4 regions of the Isoptericola sp. b515 genome follow, and region 1 is predicted to be linked to each of the others. Evidence: predicted binding sites of a transcription regulator. Region 1 holds the regulator's gene; each other region holds the start of a gene.
What was found. Region 1 encodes Rex, which represses fermentation and respiration genes when NADH is low (regulators of the CRP and FNR family bind a similar motif). Its sites were predicted from a motif close to CTTGTGAANNNNTTCACAAG; they were not measured.
Positions count from the first base shown of each region.

Region 2: pflB (formate C-acetyltransferase) is a predicted target of Rex. The motif match lies at 1,663-1,682, and genes of this name have one in related genera.
Region 3: mqo (malate dehydrogenase (quinone)) is a predicted target of Rex. The motif match lies at 3,227-3,246, and genes of this name have one in related genera.
Region 4: adhE (bifunctional acetaldehyde-CoA/alcohol dehydrogenase) is a predicted target of Rex. The motif match lies at 2,630-2,649, and genes of this name have one in related genera.

Region 1 is NZ_JAUQYR010000001.1:347,768-353,208, reverse strand. Features, by position in the region: gene Q6350_RS01615 (30S ribosomal protein bS22) at 44-142, shown strand; gene Q6350_RS01610 (HAD family phosphatase) at 236-1,051, opposite strand; gene Q6350_RS01605 (glutaredoxin family protein) at 1,132-1,374, shown strand; gene Q6350_RS01600 (redox-sensing transcriptional repressor Rex) at 1,371-2,075, shown strand; gene Q6350_RS01595 (YceI family protein) at 2,282-2,833, opposite strand; gene Q6350_RS01590 (histidine phosphatase family protein) at 3,041-3,685, shown strand; gene Q6350_RS01585 (TlpA disulfide reductase family protein) at 3,685-4,266, shown strand; gene Q6350_RS01580 (cytochrome c biogenesis CcdA family protein) at 4,268-5,062, shown strand; gene Q6350_RS01575 (cytochrome c biogenesis protein ResB) at 5,062-5,441, shown strand, end outside.
Region 2 is NZ_JAUQYR010000003.1:217,637-223,077, reverse strand. Features, by position in the region: gene dxs (1-deoxy-D-xylulose-5-phosphate synthase) at 1-1,559, shown strand, start outside; gene pflB (formate C-acetyltransferase) at 1,725-3,986, shown strand; gene pflA (pyruvate formate-lyase-activating protein) at 3,988-4,848, shown strand; gene Q6350_RS10025 (PIG-L deacetylase family protein) at 4,880-5,441, shown strand, end outside.
Region 3 is NZ_JAUQYR010000003.1:501,664-507,104, reverse strand. Features, by position in the region: gene Q6350_RS11375 (Re/Si-specific NAD(P)(+) transhydrogenase subunit alpha) at 1-155, shown strand, start outside; gene pntB (Re/Si-specific NAD(P)(+) transhydrogenase subunit beta) at 152-1,558, shown strand; gene mqo (malate dehydrogenase (quinone)) at 1,620-3,188, opposite strand; gene Q6350_RS11360 (pyridoxal 5'-phosphate synthase) at 3,318-3,983, opposite strand; gene Q6350_RS11355 (hypothetical protein) at 4,124-4,849, shown strand; gene eis (enhanced intracellular survival protein Eis) at 4,854-5,441, opposite strand, start outside.
Region 4 is NZ_JAUQYR010000001.1:33,423-38,863, reverse strand. Features, by position in the region: gene Q6350_RS00120 (cysteine desulfurase family protein) at 1-375, shown strand, start outside; gene mnmA (tRNA 2-thiouridine(34) synthase MnmA) at 372-1,502, shown strand; gene Q6350_RS00110 (hypothetical protein) at 1,499-2,536, shown strand; gene adhE (bifunctional acetaldehyde-CoA/alcohol dehydrogenase) at 2,699-5,425, shown strand.

The DNA of each region.
Region 1 (5,441 bases):
GTGCCAACGCCGTCCGACCACCGATCAGCATTGTGAGGACCTCATGGGCTCCGTCATCAAGAAGCGCCGCAAGCGCATGGCGAAGAAGAAGCACCGCAAGCTGCTGCGCAGGACGCGCCACCAGCGTCGCAACAAGAAGTGAGGCACCGCCCGCCGTCCGGCGGGTCGTGCTGAGCGAGCCCGGTAACCCTAGGGGTGCCGGGCTCGCTGCGTCCGTGGGGAGGGGCGTCCCCGGTCAGCGGCCCCGGACGCGTCGGCGCATGGCACGCTGCGCGGCCCGGAGCACGAGGCCCGCGACCCAGGCCGCGCCTGCCCACGACGCGGTCCGCACGCCGCGGTGCGCCACCCGCTGACCGCGACCGCGGAACTCGCGGATCGGCCAGCCGACCTCCTTGGCGTGCCGACGCAGACGCACGTCGGGGTTGATCGGGCAGGGGTGGCCGACGGACCGCATCATCGGCAGGTCGTTCAGCGAGTCCCCGTAGGCGTACGAGTGGTCCAGGTCGAGCCCCTCGCGCTCCGCGAGCTCCCGCACGGCCGCAGCCTTGGCCTCGCCGTGCATGAGGTCGCCCACCAGCGCGCCGGTGTAGTACCCCCGCTCGTGCTCCGCGATGGTGCCGAGGCAGCCGGTCGCGCCGAGCCGGCGTGCGATGAGGCCGCCGATCTCGACCGGCGTCGCGGTGACCAGCCAGACCTGGTCCCCGGCCGCCAGGTGCTCGTCCAGGAGTCGCTTCGTGCCGGGGAAGATCCGCAGCTCCAGGACGGTGTCGTAGACCTCGTCGCCCACGGCGGTGATCTCGGCGACCGAGCGGCCGGCGATGAGGGACAGCGCCCGGCTGCGCACGGTCTCGATCTGGGTGCGCGACTCGCCGAAGAGCAGGTACTTGGCCTGGATCAGCCCGAACCGCAGCAGGTCGGCGGTCCCGAAGAACTCGCGCCGGTACAGCGCCCGGGCCAGGTGGAACGAGCTGGCGCCGCGGATGATCGTGTTGTCCACGTCGAAGAACGCTGCCGCCGGCGGGCTGACCGGGGGGTCGGCGTGAGACGGCATGCGGTCCACTGTAGCCGCGCGGATACGCTGTCCTCGTGAGCGGCACCCCGACGACCCCTGAGGAGACGGCACGGGTGGTGATGTACACCCGACCCGGCTGCCATCTGTGCGACGACGCCAGGCAGGTGGTCTCCTCGGTGTGCGACCAGGCGGGCGCCGCGTGGCGGGAGATCGACATCGAGGCCGATGCCGCGCTGACCGAGCGGTACGGCGACTACGTGCCCGTCGTCGAGGTGGACGGCGTGCAGCAGGGGTTCTGGCGGGTGGACGCGGTGAGGTTGGCGCGCCGTCTGGCGGTCCCCCCGGGAGGGAAGCGGACGTGATCGAGATCGGTGAGGTGACGGTGCCCGCGGCGACGGTGGCGCGGCTTCCGTTCTACCTGCGTGCCCTGCGCGACCTGTTGAGCGACGGCGTCACCACGACGTCGTCCTCCGGGCTGGCGGAGCGGTCCGGCGTGGGCTCGGCCCAGCTGCGCAAGGACCTGTCCTACCTGGGGTCCTTCGGGACCCGCGGGGTCGGGTACGACGTGGAGACGCTGGCGTCCTCGATCAGCGCCGCGCTCGGGCTCGGGTCGGAGCACCGGCTCGCCATCGTCGGCGTGGGCAACCTCGGCAACGCCTTGGCGAACTACTCGGGCTACGCGGCCCGCGGGTTCCGGCTGGTGGCCCTGATCGACGCCGACCCGGACGTGGTGGGTCGCAGCGCCGCCGGCCTCGAGGTCGAGCACTCCGACCGTCTCGAGGAGATCCTCGCCGCCCGGGGGGTGTCGATGGTGATCCTGGCGACGCCGGGTGCGGCGGCGCAGGCGGTGGCCGAGCGGATCGTGGCCTGCGGGGTGCGCGAGATCCTGTCGTTCTCGCCGGTGGCGCTGCAGCTGCCCGACGACGTCGTGGTGCGCAGCGTCGACGTCGCGGGTGAGCTGCAGATCCTCGCGTTCCACGCCGCGGCGCGGCACGCGCAGTCCGGGGACGCCGTGGGTGTCGACGGTGACCCCGCGGTGGCCGGGGTCCAGCCCTCCGCCTGAGCCCGCGCACCATCCTGCGGGCCGGGCCGTCTCGCCGCGGGTCAGGACGGCCCGTGACGAGTCAGGACGGCCCGTGACGAGTCAGGCCCCCGCTGCACGAGTCAGCGCACGGGATCCGCGCGGACGCGGTTCCCGTGCGCTGACCGGCGACGGCGAGGTGCGGCGGGCACGACGCCGACAGGCGCCGGTTCACCGGCGTGGTGGGATCAGTTCTGCTCGATCGCCGAGACGTCGAGAGCGATCTTGACCTTCTCGCCGACCAGGATGCCGCCGGTCTCGAGCGCGGCGTTCCAGGTCAGGTCGAAGTCCTTGCGGTTGATGACGATCTCGGACTCGAACCCGGCGCGCTTGTTGCCGAACGGGTCGGTCGCGGCACCCTCGAAGGCGACCGGCAGGTCCACCGACCGGGTCACGCCGTTGATGGTCAGGTCGCCGGTGACGATGTAGGCGTCGTCGTCGGCGGTGACCGAGGTCGAGGTGAAGGTCCAGGTGGGGCGCTCCTCGGCGTGCCAGAAGTCCGCGCTCTTGAGGTGCTGGTCGCGGTTCTCGTCACCGGTGCTCACGGCGCTCGCGTCGAGCGTCACCGCGACGGAGGAGGACTCGAGGTCCTCGCCCACGGTGATCGTCCCGGCGGAGATGCCGACGGTCCCGCGGACCTTGGAGATGCCGGCGTGGCGGACGGAGAACGACGCCGTGGAGTGGCCGGCGTCGACGGCGTAGGTGCCGGTGGTCAGGGCCGGGGGCAGGGGGGTGGCCATGGGGTGGCTCCTTGTCAGATCGGTTGCTGGACGTGATGCGATCGCGTCCGGATCATTCCATCGAAATGCATGAACAGGGCACCCCGGCGCAGTATTCCCGCGCCGTCCGGACGAGTTCGGAGACCCGTCCGCGGCCCGATCGTGACGCGGCTCACGACGCCCGTCGCGCCGACCGGTCCACCCCCGGGATCTGGGACACTAAGGCGCATGGCCACCACCACCGTCCACCTGATGCGGCACGGCGAGGTCCACAACCCGGAGGGCGTCCTGTACGGACGCATCCCGGGCTACCGGTTGTCCGACCGCGGTCAGCAGATGGCGCGACGCGTCGCGGACCACCTCACCGACACCGGCCGGGACGTCGCCGCCGTCGTCGCGAGCCCGCTGCAGCGCGCCCAGGAGACCGCCGCGCCCGTCGCCGCCGCGTTCGGCCTGGAGCTGGCCACCGACGACCGGCTGATCGAGGCCGGCAACCTGCTCGAGGGCTCGACGATCGGCACGAACCCCGCCCAGCTCGCCCACCCCCGGTACTGGAAGCTGCTGTGGAACCCGCTGCGGCCGTCCTGGGGCGAGGCCTACGCCGACCAGGTCGTGCGCATGCGGGCCGCCGTCGACGACGCCCGACGTGCCCACGCGGGGCGCGAGGTCGTCCTGGTGAGCCACCAGCTCCCCGTCTGGCTGACCCGGCTGGCCTTCGAGGGCAGGCGCCTGGCCCACGACCCGCGGCGTCGCCAGTGCGCGCTGGCCTCGCTGACGTCGCTGACGTTCACCGACGACCACTTCGCCGGACTGCACTACGCCGAACCCGCCGGGGACCTGCTCGTCGGCGCCGAGCCGCAGGCGGGCGCCTGATGGCGCGCCGCCACGCGGCGGGCGTCGTGCTCGCCCTCGGGACGGCCCTCGCGCTGGCCGGGTGCGGCGCCGCCGACTCCGGCGCGGGCGACGTCGTCGGCCAGGGGTTCGTCTCCGGCGACGGCACCGTGCAGCAGTGGGAGCCGGCCGACCGGACCGAGCCGGTGGTCGTCGAGGGCACCAGCTTCGAGGGGGACGAGGTCTCCACCGCCGACTGGCGCGGGGACGTCGTCGTGCTCAACACCTGGTACGCAGGCTGCGCGCCCTGCCGCGCCGAGGCTCCGGCCCTGGTCTCGATCGCGACGGACCGCGCCGACGAGGGGGTGCACCTGCTGGGCATCAACACCGAGGACGAGGCCGGTGCCGCGCTCGCCTTCCAGCGCACCTTCGAGGTGCCCTACCCGTCGATCGAGGACCGCAGCGGCCAGGTCGTGGCCGGGCTGTCGGGCGTCGTGCCGTTGCAGGCGGTCCCGTCCACCGTCGTGCTCGACGCCGAGGGTCGCGTGGCCGCCCGCGTCGTCGGCGAGGTGTCCGAGAGCACCCTCAACAGCCTGATCGACGACGCGATGGCGGGTGCCTGAGATGGGAGAGCTGTTCGCGACGACGGCGGTGAGCGGATCGATGCTGCTCGCCGTCCCCGTCGCGCTGCTGGCCGGTCTGGTCTCCTTCGCCTCGCCGTGCGTGCTGCCCCTGGTCCCCGGCTACGTGGGGTACGTGGGCGGCATGGCCGCCGCGAACGCCGGCCCGGTCGAGACGTCCCGGGGCGGGACGACGACGGCGGCCCCGCCGGCCGCGCCGGCCCGTGGCCGGGTCGTGGCCGGGGTCGGGCTCTTCGTCCTCGGCTTCACCGCCGTGTTCGTCGCCCTGATGGCGGCGGCCGGGGCCGCCGGTGCCTATCTGGTGCGCTACGAGGACGTCCTCACGCGCGTGCTCGGCGTCGTCGTCGTCCTCATGGGCGTCGCCTTCCTCGGCGGGATCGGCTTCCTGCAGCGGGAGCGCCGACTGCACGTGACACCGCGGGCCGGCCTGTGGAGCGCACCGCTGCTCGGCGTCGTGTTCGGCATCGGGTGGACCCCCTGCATGGGCCCGACCCTGGCCGCCGTCCAGTCCCTCGCGCTGGACGAGGCGTCGGCCACCCGGGGCGTCCTGCTCGGGATCGCCTACTGCGTCGGCCTCGGCGTGCCCTTCCTGCTGGTGGCCCTGGGCCTGCAGTCCTCCGAGCGGATGCTGAGCTTCCTGCGACGGCACCGGCTGACGATCATGCGGGTCGGTGGTGGGCTGCTCATCGTCATCGGCCTGGCGATGGTGACCGGTCTGTGGGGCGTGACCACCAGCCTGCTGCAGAGCTGGATCAGCGGATACACGACGGTGGTGTGATGAGCGAGCGGACCTACCGTCCCGAGGGCATCGCGGACGACTTCACCACCGGTGAGCCGACGTCCGCGGCGGACGCCCGACCGGAGCCGTCCGGGGCGCCGTCGTCCCCGCGGGGCCCGCAGGCCCCCCAGCTCGGCTGGCGGGGGATGCTGCGCTGGACGTGGCGGCAGCTGACCAGCATGCGCGTGGCGCTCATGCTCCTCATGCTGCTCGCCGTCGCGGCGCTGCCCGGCTCGATCCTGCCGCAGCGCGACCAGGACCCCGCGGCGGTCGTCGAGTACCTGGGTGACCACCCGACCGCCGGCGAGTGGCTGGACCGGTTCGGGTTCTTCGACGTCTACACGTCCGTCTGGTTCTCGGCCATCTACCTGCTGCTGCT
Region 2 (5,441 bases), on a different contig from region 1:
AGAACTCCCACGCGTCGACGGCCCTGTCCTGGGCGGACGGCATCGCCAAGGCGAACGAGATCGGGCACCACGACGACAAGCACGTCGTCGCGGTGATCGGGGACGGCGCCCTGACCGGTGGCATGGCCTGGGAGGCCATCAACAACATCGCGGCCGGGCGCGACCGCCGGCTGGTCATCGTCGTCAACGACAACGGGCGCTCCTACTCGCCGACCATCGGCGGCGTCGCCGACCACCTGGCCACGCTGCGCACGACCCGTGGCTACGAGGCCTTCCTGGCGTGGGGCAAGCGCGCGCTGCAGCGCACCGGCCCGCCCGGACGCTTCGCCTACGGCTGGCTGCACGGCCTGAAGAAGGGCCTCAAGGACGTCGTCGCCCCGCAGGGGATGTTCGAGGACCTGGGGCTGAAGTACGTCGGCCCGGTCGACGGGCACGACGTCAGTGCGATGGAGCACGCCCTGCGACGGGCCAAGACCTACGGCGGCCCCGTCATCGTGCACGCGATCACCGAGAAGGGGCGCGGCTACATCCCCGCCGAGGAGGACGTCGCCGACCGCTTCCACGCGGTGGGCAAGATCCACCCCGAGACCGGGCTGCCGGTCGCGCCGTCGCGGTTCGGGTGGACCCAGGTGTTCGCCGAGGAGCTCGTCGAGATCGGGCGCCGGCGCCCCGACGTCGTGGCGATCACCGCGGCCATGCTGCACCCGGTCGGCATGGCGCCGTTCGCCGAGGAGTTCCCCGAGCGCACCTTCGACGTCGGCATCGCCGAGCAGCACGCCGCGACGTCGGCCGCCGGCATGGCGTTCGCCGGTCTGCACCCGGTGGTGGCGGTGTACGCCACGTTCCTCAACCGCGCCTTCGACCAGGTGCTGATGGACGTCGCCCTGCACAAGGCGGGCGTCACCTTCGTGCTCGACCGGGCCGGCGTCACGGGCGCCGACGGGGCCAGCCACAACGGCATGTGGGACATGGCGATGCTGCGCATCGTCCCGGGTCTGCGGCTGGCCGCCCCGCGCGACGAGGCGACGCTGCGCGCGGCCCTGCGCGCGGCCGTGGAGGTCGACGACGCGCCGACCGTCGTCCGGTACCCCAAGGGCGCCCTCGACGAGTCGATCGAGGCCGTCGAGACGCTGGAGGGGGTCGACGTCGTGGCGCGGCACACCCCGGGCGACGGCACCTCCTCGCCCGCGCGCGTCCTCGTCGTCGGCGTCGGTGCGATGGCTGCCGCCGGTCTGGCGGCGGGGGAGTCGTTGGCGGCGCACGGGCTGGCGGTCGACGTCGTCTCCCCGACCTGGGTGCTGCCGGCGCCGGAGCGCCTGGTGAAGATGACCGGTGACCACGACCTCGTCGTCACGCTGGAGGACGGCGTCGTGGACGGCGGTGTCGGCGCGATGCTCGCCCAGCGCGCCGCCGCGCAGGGGATCCGCACACCCTTCGTGCACACCGGCCTGCCGGTGGCGTTCCTCGACCACGCCAGCCGCGAGCAGATCATGTCCGCGCAGCGCATGCAGGCCGAGGACGCCGTGCGCGACGCGCTGGCGACGCTCTCCCAGGAGTGAGCTCTCCGCCCCCCTGAGCCGTTCCCGCCACCGGCCGCACCGTGAGACGGTGCGGCCGGTGGTCTGTGACGGACGTCTCGGCCGCTCTGTGGTCAGACCATTGCTTGTGAAGGTCTTCACGAATACGCTGGAAGCATCACCGAGCGAGCGTGAAGGAGCGGGGCGATGACCGTCCAGGAAGAGCGTCAGACCACCACCGGTGCCGCGTGGGAAGGTTTCGTCCCCGGACCGTGGTGCGACACGGTCGACGTCCGGGACTTCATCCAGCGCAACTACACGCCCTACGAGGGCGACGCGACGTTCCTGGCCGGGCCGACCGAGCGCACCGACGCCCTCTGGGCCCGGCTGAGCGCGATGTTCCCCGTCGAGCGCGAGAACGGCGTCTACGACGTCTCCTACGACGTCCCGGCCGGCATCACGGCGCACGAGCCGGGCTACATCGACCCCGCGAGCGAGATCATCGTCGGCCTGCAGACGGACGCCCCCCTCAAGCGCGCGATCATGCCGAACGGCGGCTGGCGGATGGTCGAGGGAGCCCTCAACACCTACGGCTACCCGGTCGACCAGGACCTCAAGAAGGTCTTCACCGAGTACCGCAAGACCCACAACCAGGGCGTCTTCGACGTCTACCCGCCGAACGTCCGGGCCGCCCGCAGCTCGCACGTGGTGACCGGCCTGCCCGACGCCTACGGCCGCGGCCGCATCATCGGCGACTACCGGCGCGTCGCGCTCTACGGCGTCGACGAGCTGATCGCGGCCAAGAAGCTCGACAAGCTGACCCTCGACGTCGAGCCGTTCAGCGAGACGGTGGCCCGGGCCCGCGAGGAGCACGCCGAGCAGATCCGTGCGCTGGGCGAGCTCAAGGAGATGGCCGCCTCCTACGGCGTGGACATCTCCGGCCCGGCGCGCACCGCCGTCGAGGCCGTGCAGTGGCTGTACTTCGGGTTCCTGGGAGCGGTCAAGGAGCAGAACGGTGCCGCGATGTCGCTCGGGCGCACCTCGACGTTCCTGGACGTCTACCTCGAGCGCGACCTGGCCGCCGGGCGGATCACCGAGGCCCGCGCGCAGGAGATCATGGACGACTTCGTCATCAAGCTGCGCATCGTCCGGTTCCTGCGCACCCCCGAGTACGACGCGCTGTTCTCCGGCGACCCCACCTGGGTCACCGAGACCATCGGCGGCATGGGCGCCGACGGCCGCACCCTGGTCACCAAGAACTCGTTCCGCATGCTGCAGACGCTGTACAACCTGGGGCCGGCGCCGGAGCCGAACATGACCGTGTTCTGGTCGGCCGACCTGCCGCAGGGGTTCAAGGACTTCTGCTCCCAGGTCTCCATCGACACCTCCGCGGTGCAGTACGAGTCCGACGAGGAGATCCGCACCGCGTGGGGCGACGACGCCGGCATCGCCTGCTGCGTCTCCCCGATGGCGATCGGCAAGCAGATGCAGTTCTTCGGCGCGCGCGTCAACCTCGCCAAGACCCTGCTCTACGCCATCAACGGCGGGCGCGACGAGATCACCGGCGCGCAGGTCTCGCCCGTCGCCACCCCGGTGCCCGAGGGCCTGCCCCTGGACTACGACGACGTCCGCGCCCGGTTCGACCAGACCATGGACTGGCTGGCCGCCACCTACGTCGAGGCGCTCAACTGCATCCACTGGTCCCACGACAAGTACGCCTACGAGCGGCTCGAGATGGCGCTGCACGACAAGGACGTGCTGCGCACCATGGCCTGCGGGATCGCCGGTCTGGCGGTGGCCACCGACTCGCTGTCGGCCATCCGCTACGCCACCGTCACCCCCGTCGTCGACGACCGCGGCATCGTCGTGGACTACCGCACCGAGGGCGACTACCCGGCCTACGGCAACGACGACGACCGCGCCGACGAGATCGCCGTGGACCTGGTGGAGTCGTTCATGGCCAAGGTGCGCAGCCACCGGATGTACCGCGACGCCGTGCCCACCCAGTCGGTGCTGACGATCACCTCGAACGTCGTCTACGGCAAGGCCACCGGGAACACCCCGGACGGCCGTCGCGCCGGCGAGCCGTTCTCCCCGGGGGCCAACCCGATGAACGGGCGCGACACCCACGGGATGCTCGCCTCCGCGCTGTCGGTGGCCAAGCTGCCCTACGAGGCGGCCCAGGACGGGATCTCGCTGACCAACACCGTCGTGCCGGCAGGGCTGGGACGGACCCGTGCGGAGCAGATCACCAACCTCTCCGGCCTGCTCGACGCGTCGTTCGGCGCGGGCGGTTACCACATGAACGTCAACGTGCTGGTGCGCTCCACGCTCGAGGACGCCATGGAGCACCCGGAGAACTACCCGCAGCTCACCATCCGGGTCTCGGGCTACGCCGTGAACTTCGTGCGGCTGACCCGCGAGCAGCAGCTCGACGTGCTGGCCCGGACCTTCCACGGGGAGATCTGAGATGACCACCTGCCTGGCGCCCCTGGACGCCCCCAGCGCGCGCCGGGCAGGTGCCGGCCTGCGCGGGCTGGCGACCACCGACGTCGAGCGGTCCGAGCGCCTGGAGCTCATGCGCTCGGGCGCGCTCGGCTCGGTGCACTCGTGGGAGCTCGTCACCGCGGTCGACGGCCCGGGGACGCGGATGACCGTGTTCCTGTCCGGCTGCCCCCTGCGGTGCCTGTACTGCCACAACCCCGACACCCTCGCCATGAAGGACGGCGGCCCCGTCCTGGCCGAGGACCTGCTGGCCCGCGTCGAGCGGTACCGGGCCGTCTTCGCCGCCACCGGCGGCGGGATCACGCTGTCGGGCGGCGAGGTGCTCATGCAGCCGGCCTTCGCCGCGCGCGTCCTGCGCGGCGCCAAGGAGCGGGGCGTGCACACCTGCCTGGACACCTCGGGGTTCCTCGGGGCGAACGCCACCGACGAGATGCTCGACGACACCGACCTGGTCCTGCTCGACATCAAGTCCGGCGACGAGGAGACCTACCGGCGGGTGACCGGCCGGCCGCTGGCCCCGACGCTGGCCTTCGGCCGGCGGCTCGCCGAGCGGGGCGTCCCGGTCTGGATCCGGTTCGTGCTGGTGCCGGGGCTGACCGACGACCCGCGCAACGTCGAGCTCGTGGCCGAGCACGCCGCCGCGATCGAGGCCGTGCGCCCCGGCACCGTGCAGCGGGTCGAGGTGCTGCCGTTCCACCAGATGGCGCGCGACAAGTGGGCGGACCTCGGACGGACCTACGAGCTGGACGACGTCGAGCCGCCCTCCGCGGAGGCCACCGAGGCCGTGCGCGAGGTGTTCCGCTCGCGCGGGTTGACCACGTACTGACGCCGCGCGCGGCGCTGGGTACCGTCGGGGCATGAGGAGCACCGCACCCGCACCGCCGGCACCGCTGGACGAGGACTGGGACACGGCCCTGGTCGTCGTCGCCCACCCCGACGACATGGAGTTCGGGGGAGCGGCGGCCATCGCGCGCTGGACCGGACAGGGCAAACGGATCGGCTACGTCATGGTGACCAGCGGCGAGGCCGGCATCGACGGCATGGAGCCCACCGAGTCCCGGCGGGTCCGCGAGGCGGAGCAGGTCGAGTCCGCGCGTGTCGTCGGGGTCGAGGACGTCGAGTTCCTCGGCTTCCCCGACGGGGTGGTCGAGTACGGCCTGCCGCTGCGGTCCGCGATCGCCCACGCGATCCGCCGGCACCGCCCCGAGGTCGTCATCACCCTGAACTTCCGCGAGGAGTTCCCCGGCGGCGTCCTCAACCAGGCCGACCACGTCGCCGTCGGCCGCGCCGTCGTCGACGCCGTGCGCGACGCGGGCAACCGGTGGGTGTTCACCGACCAGCTCACCGACGGCCTCGAGCGGTGGGACGGCGTCCGGGAGGTCTGGGTCGCGGCGTCACCGCGCGCCGGCCACGCCGTCG
Region 3 (5,441 bases), on a different contig from region 1:
ACTGGCTCGTCACCGGGCTGGCGGTCGTGGCCGCCGCGGTCGCGAGCATCAACGTGTTCGGCGGCTTCCTCGTCGCGAACCGGATGATCCGGATGTTCCGCAAGGGGGCGCCCGCCCCGCACGTGACCGCGCCGACCGGGGAGGCGACCCGATGACCGTGCTCTCGGCCGTGCAGGCCACCTACGTCGTCGCTGGCGTGCTGTTCATCCTCTCCCTCGCGGGGCTGTCGCAGCAGGAGTCGGCGCGCCGCGGCAACGTCCTCGGCATGATCGGCATGGCTCTGGCGCTGGTCGCCACCGTCGCCCTCGCGCTGGAGACCTCCGCACGCCCCTGGCAGGTCACCGCCGGGCTCATCCTGGCGGTCCTCGTCGTCGGGGCCGCCGTCGGCACCTGGCGGGTCCGTCGGGTCGAGATGACCCAGATGCCCGAGCTCATCGCGCTGCTGCACTCCTTCGTCGGACTCGCGGCGGTGCTCGTGGGCTTCGGCTCGTACCTGTCCGAGCCGCAGTCCGACACGGTCCATCTCGTCGAGGTCTTCCTCGGCGTGCTCATCGGCGCCGTGACGTTCACGGGGTCGATCGTCGCCAACCTCAAGCTGTCGGCGCGGATCCGGTCGGCTCCGCTGATGCTCCCCGGCCGGCACTGGCTCAACCTGCTGATGGTGGTCACCTCTGCCGGGCTGCTGGCGTGGTTCCTCACGGCCTCGGGCTCCGGTGCCGACGGTGCGGCCCTGACCGCGCTGGTCCTCATGACGGTGATCGCCCTGGCCCTCGGCTGGCACCTGGTCGCCTCGATCGGCGGCGGCGACATGCCCGTCGTGGTCTCGATGCTCAACTCGTACTCGGGCTGGGCCGCCGCGGCCGCCGGTTTCATGCTGGGCAACGACCTGCTGATCATCACCGGCGCCCTGGTGGGATCCTCCGGTGCGATCCTGTCCTACATCATGTGCCGGGCGATGAACCGGTCGTTCGTCTCCGTCATCCTCGGCGGCTTCGGCGCCGAGCCGGGCAGCCCGGCGGCCGCCGGGGTCGAGGGTGAGCACCGGGAGACGTACGCGGCGGACGTCGCCCAGCAGCTGACGAACGCGACCTCCGTGGTCATCGTGCCGGGGTACGGCATGGCCGTGGCCAAGGCCCAGTACCCGGTGGCGGACCTGACCGACAAGCTGCGGGACCGTGGGGTGAACGTCCGGTTCGGTGTGCACCCCGTCGCGGGCCGTCTGCCCGGCCACATGAACGTGCTGCTGGCCGAGGCCAAGGTGCCCTACGACGTGGTCCTGAGCATGGAGGAGATCAACAGCGACTTCACCACGACCGACGTGGTGCTGGTCATCGGCGCCAACGACACCGTCAACCCGGCCGCGCAGGAGGACCCGGGCTCGCCGATCGCCGGCATGCCGGTGCTCGAGGTGTGGCAGGCGCGTGACGTCGTGGTGTTCAAGCGCTCGATGGCCACCGGGTACGCCGGGGTGCAGAACCCGTTGTTCTTCCGGGAGAACACGGCGATGATCTTCGGCGACGCCAAGGAGCAGGTCGAGCGGATCATCCAGGAGCTGTGAACGACGACGGCCCGGTGCCGGCCCGTCGCGGGGCCGGCACCGGGCCGTCGGGCGACCGCCGTCAGGAGCGGGAGTCCGCCCGGGACTCGTAGACGCTGGCGGGCAGCACGCCGTCGACCGGCTCCGGCAGCCCGGCCGCGGGCTCGTCCGCGGCGCTGGCGGTGGTGTCGATCTCGCGGGCGTCGGCGGGGACGCCGTCGAGGCTGGGCATCATCGCGGCGAGCTGCTGACGCCAGGAGGGGAACTCCTCCGGGAAGCAGCGGTCGAGCACGTCGACCATCGCCGAGACCGCGGTGGACGCCCCCGGCGACGCACCCAGCAGACCGGCGATGGAGCCGTCGGCGGCCGAGACGACCTCGGTGCCGAACTGCAGGACGCCCTTGCCGTCGGCGTCGCGCTTGATCACCTGGACACGCTGGCCCGCGGTGATCTTCTCCCAGTCCTTGGGGTGCGCGGTCGGCATGAACTGCTGCAGGGAGTGGAACTTCGACTCCGGCGCCGCGGCGAGCTGGCCGAGCAGGTACTGGGTCAGGTCGATGTTCTTCAGGCCGGCGCCGAGCATCGAGGTGATGTTGTGGGCGCGCAGCGAGGTGATCAGCCCGAGGTACTTGCCCTGCTTGAGGTACTTGGGGCTGAAGCCGGCGTAGGGACCGAACATCAGGTAGCTCTTGCCGTCGACCACGCGGGTGTCGAGGTGCGGCACGGACATCGGCGGGGCGCCGACGTCGGCCTTGCCGTAGACCTTGGCGTGGTGGCGGGCGACGATCTCGGGGTTGTCGGTGCGCAGGAACTCCCCGGAGATCGGGAAGCCGCCGAAGCCCTTGATCTCGGGGATGCCCGCGGACTGGAGCAGGGGGAGAGCCCCGCCGCCGGCGCCCACGAAGACGAACCGGGCGGTCACGGTGGAGGTGCGGCGCGGGGCGTTCCACGACCGGTCCTTCACCTTGAGCCGCCAGCGACGGTCCTTGGTCCGCTTCAGGGAGGTCACCTCGTGCTGCCGCTGCAGCTCGGCGCCGTGGCGCACCAGGTTGTCGACGAGCTGGCGGGTGAGGTTGCCGAAGTCCACGTCGGTGCCGGCCACGGACCGGGTGGCGGCGACGGGCTCGTCGGCGTCGCGGCCCTCGGTCAGCAGCGGGGTCCAGCGGGCGATCTCGGCGCGGTCGGTGGAGAACTCCATGTCGCGGAACAGCGGGTGCGCGGTCATGGTCGCGTGCCGCCGGCGCAGGAACTCCACGTTCTCGGCCCCGCGCACGAAGGTCATGTGCGGGGTGCGCTGGATGAAGGACTGGTCGGCGAGCTGGCCGGTGGCGAGCAGGTGCTGCCAGAGCTCGCGGGAGGTCTCGAACTGCTCGTTGATCTGCACCGCCTTGGAGATGTCGACGGTGCCGTCGGGCTTCTCCGAGGTGTAGTTCAGCTCGCACAGGGCGGCGTGGCCGGTACCCGCGTTGTTCCACGGGTTCGACGACTCCAGCGCCACGTCGTCGAGCCGCTCGATGATGCGGATCGACCAGGTCGGCTCGAGCTGCTGGATCAGGGTTCCGAGGGTGGCGCTCATGATGCCGCCGCCGACGAGGACGACGTCGACGGCGTCCGAGGGCCGCTGGCGGGGGGCTGTTTCGCGCGAAGTCACCGGGCCATGCTAGGTCGTTGGTGAAAACTGTCCCAAAGAATGTGAACAACGTCACAAGGCGTCTGACCTGCAGTGATGCACGTCACACCAGGTCGATCTCGTTCCCGCAGGTCAGGGGCGTGCCGTGCGTCAGGGCCACAGGAGCTCCGTGGTCCAGGCCTCCTCCTGCCCGCCGCGGCGGTACCGCACCCGCGTCTGTCCCGTGCCGCCGCCCGAGCGCCAGAACTCGACGGTCGTCGGCGCCAGGCACCATGCCGTCCACGTCGGCACCACCAGCTCCGGGTCCGCGCGCACCTCCGCCAGTGCGGCGGACCAGGCCTCGCGGTGGTCGGCCAGGTCGTCGAGGACCTCGCTCTGGTGGTCCACCAGCGCCGTGGCGCGGGACCCGGCCGACCGGCTCCGGAAGTCGGCGGCACCGGCCTCCGGGTGCGACGTCACGGCGCCGGTCACCCGGACCTGGCGTCCGACCCCCTGCCAGAGGAAGGTCAGGGCCGCGTGCGGGTTCGCGGCCAGGTCGCGGCCCTTGGGGCTGGTGGCGTGGCCGGCGAACCACCAGCCCGCGGAGCTGAGGTCCGTCAGCAGCACGGTCCGCGCGGCGACGGTGCCGTCGGCCCCGACCGTCGAGAGCGTCATCGCGTGCGGGGCGTGCGGTCCCGCGGCCGCGGCCTCGTCGAACCAGGTCTCGAACAGCTCGTGCGGGGTGCCCGGCAGGACCGAGAGGTCGGTGAGCTCCCAGCCGGACAGGCCGTCGGGGAGGACCTGCAGGTCACGGAGTCGCGCGCGGAAGCTCGTCACTCCCTCACCGTAGCGACCGGAGGACCTCCGAGCGGGTGATCCTGCGTCCTTTTCCGCCCGTTGTGCGGTGTTCACTCTTGTGCACGGGTGCGGGACGGGCGACGATGAGGACAGACCGTGCTGCTGCGCGAAGGAGAGCGATGACGTATCCACCGGGAGCCGTGGGCCGTCCCGAGGGTGGCGGGCGCATCGCGCGCCGCCGTCTCGAGCCGGGCAGCGGTGCCATGACGTCGGTTGCGACCCTCCTGCCTGCCGAGCCGCCCCCGGCCCCGGGTCCGACCGGACCGGTCCCCGCCCGCGGCGCAGGTGTCAACGTGCAGATGGTCCTCGTGGCCGCGGCCCTGGTGATCGCCCTCGTGGCCACCGTCGGGGTCGCGATGCTCTGGTCGGCGAACCGCAAGCTCGCGTCCGAGGTGGACGCGGCCGTCGCGCAGTCCGAGCTGGCCGAGGCCGAGTCCGCCCGGCTGCGCGTCGCGCTCGAGGAGGCGCCGGACACGGCGACGGTCGAGGCGCTGGCCGGGCGGGTCGACGGTGTCGAGTCGTGGACCGGGATGCCTCAGGAGCTCGACGGCATGGACGACCTCCAGACGCGGCTGGTCGAGGTGTCCAACGGCATCGACAGCCTCGAGACGAACCTGGAGGACGGTCTGGGCGGGGTGCGCAACGACCTCGCGACGGTGCGCAACGACCTCTCCAGCGGCCCGCAACCGCCGTCCGCGGCGGACGTCGACGCCCTGCGGGGCGAGGTCGGCGCGCTCCGCGGCGACCTCAGCGCGCTGCGGTCCTCGATCGAGGGGATCCGGCAGGACGTCGGGGTGCTGTGCTGGGCGCTGGGCTACCGCAAGGACGTCTCCGCCTCCTGCTGAGCGCTCAGAAGTAGTCGCGCACGTGCACCGGGCGGCCGGTCCACAGCGCGTCCCAGACGGCGTCGTGGCCGTCGGGACCGTGCAGCTGCCCGGCCAGCCGGAGGTTCGCGCACGTCTGCGACCCGGCGTACGACTGCGCGAGACCGCCCGCGGTGAAAACCGGCCGGTCGGCCGGCGTGCGGGGGGCGGCGTCGTCGGGGTCCACCCGCACCGCACCGTCGGACACGCGCAGGACCCAGGACCCCTCGAGGTCCGGCGTGCGCGGGTCGACCACCGCGAACGGCACCTCGGCGGTCCACGCCGCGAGCCGGGCCGAGCCGAGGGCGCCGGGGACGTCCAGCAGCCGCAGCATGTAGGGGCGTGACGTCGCCGTGGCGGCGTGGTCGGGCAGGACCAGACGGCTCACGTCGGCACCGGACCAGGCGCCCGAGGTCGAGATCCGGGCCGAGCCGACGACGGTGCCGAACGACGCCAGCACGAACCAGAGCGCGCGGGCCGCGTCGGGGGAGAGCGCCACCAGGTCGTCGACCTCGAGCACGCCGGCGCGGTCGTACCCGGCGTCGCGGGTCCAGCTGACGAAACCCAGCACGCC
Region 4 (5,441 bases), 310 kb from region 1:
GTGCCCGACGCCGTCCTGCGCGGCCCCGACCCGGCCGCCACCACGGCCTCGGGCGGCCCGGCCCGGCTGCCGGCCAACGCGCACTTCACGTTCCCGGGCGCCGAGGGGGACTCGCTGCTGTACCTGCTCGACTCCGCCGGGGTGCAGGCGTCGACCGGCTCGGCCTGCCAGGCCGGGGTGCCCCAGCCCAGCCACGTGCTGCTCGCGATGGGGGTCGCCGAGGCCGACGCCCGCGGTGCCCTACGGTTCTCCCTGGGCGCCACGTCCACGCGCGCCGACGTCGACCGGCTGCTCGAGGCGCTGCCCCAGGTCGCCGACCGCGCCCGTGCCGCGGGTCTGGTCTCCACCCGCCCGCTGACCGGAGGTGCCGCATGAGGGTCCTGGCCGCCATGTCCGGGGGAGTGGACTCCGCCGTCGCCGCCGCGCTCGCCGTCGAGGCCGGGCACGAGGTCGTCGGGGTGCACATGGCCCTGAGCCGCAACCGGGACCAGTTCCGCACCGGGTCGCGGGGCTGCTGCTCCATCGAGGACGCCGGGGACGCCCGCCGCGCCGCCGACGTGCTCGGCATCCCGTACTACGTGTGGGACCTGTCCGAGACCTTCGAGGAGACCGTCGTCGCGGACTTCCTGTCCGAGTACTCGGCCGGCCGCACGCCCAACCCGTGCGTGCGCTGCAACGAGCACATCAAGTTCACCGCGCTGCTCGACAAGGCCACCGCGCTGGGCTTCGACGCCGTGGCCACCGGCCACTACGCGCGCATCGAGCACGGCCCCGACGGCCCCGAGCTGCACCGCTCGCCGAACGACGCCAAGGACCAGTCCTACGTGCTCGCCGTCATGGGCCCCGAGCGGCTCGCCCGCTCGGTGTTCCCGCTGGGCCACTTCGCCACCAAGGACGAGGTGCGCGCCGAGGCCGAGCGCCGCGGGCTCTCGGTCAGCGCCAAGCCGGACTCCTACGACATCTGCTTCGTGGCCGACGGCGACACCCGCGGGTTCCTGCGCGACCGCCTCGGCGAGAAGCCCGGCGAGGTCGTGGACACCGACGGCACCGTCGTCGGCGAGCACCGCGGCGCCTTCGCCTACACGATCGGCCAGCGCAAGGGCCTCGGCCTGGGCCGCCCCGCCGCCGACGGCAAGCCCCGCTACGTCGTCGACGTCGACACCGAGTCCAACACCGTCGTCGTCGGCCCCTCCGAGCTGCTCACGGTCGACCACATCGACGCGGGCCGGGCGACGTGGCTCGTCCCGGCCCCGAACGACTGGACCGACGTCACCGTCCAGGTGCGCGCCCACGGCCGGGCGGTCCCCGCCCAGGTCCGGGCGACGTCCGACGGCGCGGCGGGCCTGGAGGTCCGGCTCGGCGAGCCGCTGCGCGGGATCGCGTCCGGGCAGTCGATCGTGGTCTACCGCGGCACGCAGGTGCTGGGCCAGGGCACCGTCTCCGGCGCGCGCCGAGACACCGCCGCGTCGGCCACACCCACGGCCACCGTGGTGCACGCGTGACGGCGGTCAGCGGGCACGGGCCCTGGCCCGGGGGAGAGCGCGACGTGCTCGAGGCCCAGCAGACCGTGCTCGGGGACCTCGCCGACCTGCCCACCGGCGTCGAGCCGATCCCCTTCCTCGTCCAGCTCACGGGCCGCGGTCCCGGCGCAGGGGCGACCGCCCGGACCTCGCTGCTGCTGGCCGAGCACGCCGTCGAGCTCGGCCCGCACGGCTGGAAGCTCGCGGACCACGACGGCGTCGACGCCCGCCGCGCTCGGTCCCTGCTGGCCGAGGACCTCGCCACCCTGGCGATCACCGGGCACGGGTACACGGGGCCGCTGGCCGTCGAGGTGACGGGCCCGTGGACCCTCGCCGCCGAGCTGTGGTCCGCGCGGGGCGACCGGGTGCTGGCCGATGTCGGCGGGCGGGCGGCCCTCACCGAGGCGCTGGCCGTGGGACTGGCCGACCATGTCGCGCAGGTGCGTGACCAGGTGCCCGGCGCGGACGTCGTCGTGCAGCTCGCCGAGCCGCTGCTCGGGCAGGTGCACGCCGGCGTGCTGCCGACCTTCTCCGGCTTCTCGCGCCTCCGCGGGGTGCCCGGTCCGGACATCGTGGAGGGTCTGCGCCCCGTGGTCGAGGCGGTGCACGACGCCGGTGCCCGGGTCGTCGTCCACCTCGGCGGCACGTGGGTGGGGATCCCGCCCGTGGTGCTCGCCGGAGCCGACGCCATCGGTCTGGACCTGGCCGACGTCGCCCCCGAGGGCTGGAACGAACGTGCCTGGGAGCTCGTGGCGCGGGCGACCGAGCGCAAGGTCGGGCTCTGGGCGGGCCTGCCCCCGGCCAGGGTGTCGCAGTGCGCAGGCCCCGAGCTGGGCGGTCTCGTGCGGCTCGTCGCCGAGCCGTGGCGCCGCATCGGGCTGCCCGCCGCCGGGCTGGAGTCGGTCACCGTCCTGGCGGCCCCGCGGCGCACCCCCGGCTCGGTGGACGACCACCGGGCGGGACTGGCGAACCTGGGCCGGGTGGCCGAGGCGCTCGCCGAGCGCGCCGCGGACTGACCCCGCGCCACCCCTCGCAGATGGTTGCCTCAGCCATCTGACCTGCGGATGTGTCCTGTCTCTCGCCCTGGGCGACTTGTGGTCTGACCACATCTTGTGAAAGTCTTCACTTGTCAGATCCGGAGGCCGAGGAACGGCCACAGCCCCTCAGGGGAGGGCGACATGAGCACCGACACCACCACGACCAGCGCCGCACCGGAGGTCACGCCGACCGACGTCCCGACGGTCGAGCCCCCGGCGCCGGAGGTCGCCGTCGACGCGATGGTCCAGCGCGGGCTCAAGGCGCTGGCGGCCTACGCGACGCTGACGCAGGAGGACGTCGACCACATCGTCAAGAAGGCGTCGGTCGCGGCGCTGCGGGAGCACGGCAACCTGGCCCAGCTCGCGGTCGACGAGACCGGGCGTGGTGTCTTCGAGGACAAGGCCACCAAGAACATCTTCGCCTGCGAGCACGTCACCCACTCGATGGCCGAGCTCAAGACGGTCGGGGTCGTCGCGCGCGACGAGCTGCGCGGCATCGTCGAGATCGCTGAGCCCGTCGGGGTCGTCGCCGGCATCACCCCGGTCACCAACCCGACGTCGACCGCGATCTTCAAGAGCCTCATCGCCCTCAAGACGCGCAACCCGATCATCTTCGCCTTCCACCCCAACGCCCAGCGCTCCTCCGCGGAGGCCGCCCGGATCGTGCGCGACGCCGCGATCGAGGCCGGCGCGCCCGAGGACTGCATCCAGTGGGTCACCGAGCCCAGCCTCGCCGCGACCAGCGCGCTGATGCACCACGACGGCGTCTCGCTGATCCTGGCCACCGGCGGCAACGCCATGGTGCGCGCCGCCTACTCCGCCGGGAAGCCCGCCCTCGGCGTCGGCGCCGGCAACGTCCCCGCCTACATCGAGAAGACCGCGAAGATCGGCCGTGCCGTCAACGACGTCGTCCTGTCCAAGGGCTTCGACAACGGCGTGGTCTGCGCCTCGGAGCAGGCCGTCATCATCGACGACGAGGTCTACGACGAGGTGATGGACGGTTTCCGGACCATGCACGCCCACGTCGCCTCCCCCGAGGAGAAGGCCCGGCTCGAGGAGTACCTCTTCGGCGCCTGCGCCGACACGGCCGCCTGCAGCGGTGCCAAGCTCAACGCCGCCGCCGTCGGCAGGTCGGCGGCCTGGATCGCCGAGCAGGCCGGCTTCGAGGTCCCGGAGGACACCTCGGTGCTCCTGGCCGAGATCTCCGGCGTCGGGCCGCAGGAGCCGCTGAGCCGCGAGAAGCTGTCGCCCGTGCTCGCCGTGCTGCGCTCGCGCAGCACCGACGAGGGTGTCCGCCTCGCCGAGCAGATGGTCGAGTTCGACGGTCTCGGCCACTCGGCGGCGATCCACACCACGGACGCCGGGCTCGCCGAGCGGTTCGGGCACGCCGTCAAGGCGGTGCGGGTGCTGTGGAACCAGCCCAGCGCCCTGGGCGGCATCGGGGACATCTACAACGCGCTCATCCCGTCGCTGACGCTGGGCTGCGGCTCCTACGGGCACAACTCGGTGTCGAACAACGTCAGCGCCGTGAACCTCGTCAACATCAAGCGGGTCGCGCGGAGGAACAACAACATGCAGTGGTTCAAGGTGCCGCCGAAGACGTACTTCGAGCCCAACGCGATCCAGTACCTGGTCGACATGCCGGACGTCGAGCGCGTCACCGTGGTGACCGACGGCGTCATGCAGTCCCTCGGGATCGTCGACAAGATCCTCGACGTGCTCCAGCGCCGCGCGAACAAGGTCGCCGTGCAGATCATCGACACCGTCGAGCCCGAGCCGAGCGTCGAGACGGTCGAGCGCGGTGCCCTGCTGATGCGTGACCACCGCCCGGACACGATCATCGCGATCGGCGGTGGTTCGCCGATGGACGCCGCGAAGGTCATGTGGCTCAAGTACGAGCACCCCGAGGTGGCCTTCAGCGACCTGCGCGAGAAGTTCTTCGACGTGCGCAAGCGGGCGTTCCGGTACCCGGAGCTCGGCGAGAAGGCCCAGCTGGTCTGCATCCCGACGTCCTCGGGCACCGGGGCGGAGGTCACCCCGTTCGCCGTGATCACCGACCACTCGACCGGGTTCAAGTACCCGCTGGCCGACTACGCACTGACCCCGTCGGTGGCGATCGTCGACCCGGTGCTCACCGCCACGATGCCGGCGAAGCTCGCCGCCGACTCCGGCATGGACGCGCTGACCCACGCCACCGAGGCCTTCGTGTCCGTCTACGCGAACGACTTCACCGACGGCCTGGCGCTGCACGCGATCAAGCTGGTGTTCGAGAACATCGGCACCTCCGTCCTCGAGGGCGGCGAGGCGATCGAGGCGCGGGAGAAGATGCACAACGCCGCGACGATGGCGGGCATGGCGTTCGGCAACGCGTTCCTCGGCATCGTGCACGCGATGTCGCACACCGTCGGTGCCACGTTCAAGCTCGTGCACGGGCGCACCAACGCGATCTTCCTGCCGCACGCGATCCGCTACAACGGCCTCATGCCGGGCAAGGTCACCGGCTGGCCGAAGGCCGAGCGGTACGTCGCCCCGGAGCGGTACCAGCAGATCGCGAAGCACCTCGGGCTGCCGGCCGCCACCCCGGCCGAGGGCGTCGAGTCCTACGCCCGGGCGGTCGAGGAGCTGACGCGGAGCATCGGCATCGAGCCGTCGTTCCGGGCGCAGGGTGTCGCCGAGGAGGCCTTCATCGGCGGGCTCGACACGCTGGCGATGCGGGCCTACGAGGACCAGTGCGCACCGGCCAACCCGCGGCTGCCGATGCTGCAGGACATGAAGGACATCATGGTCGCGGCCTACTACGGCACCACCCAGAAGGCGGCTGCCGAGGCGCGGAAGTCCGACGGCGGGTACACCTCGCTCGGTCGCTGACCACGACGCCCCCCGC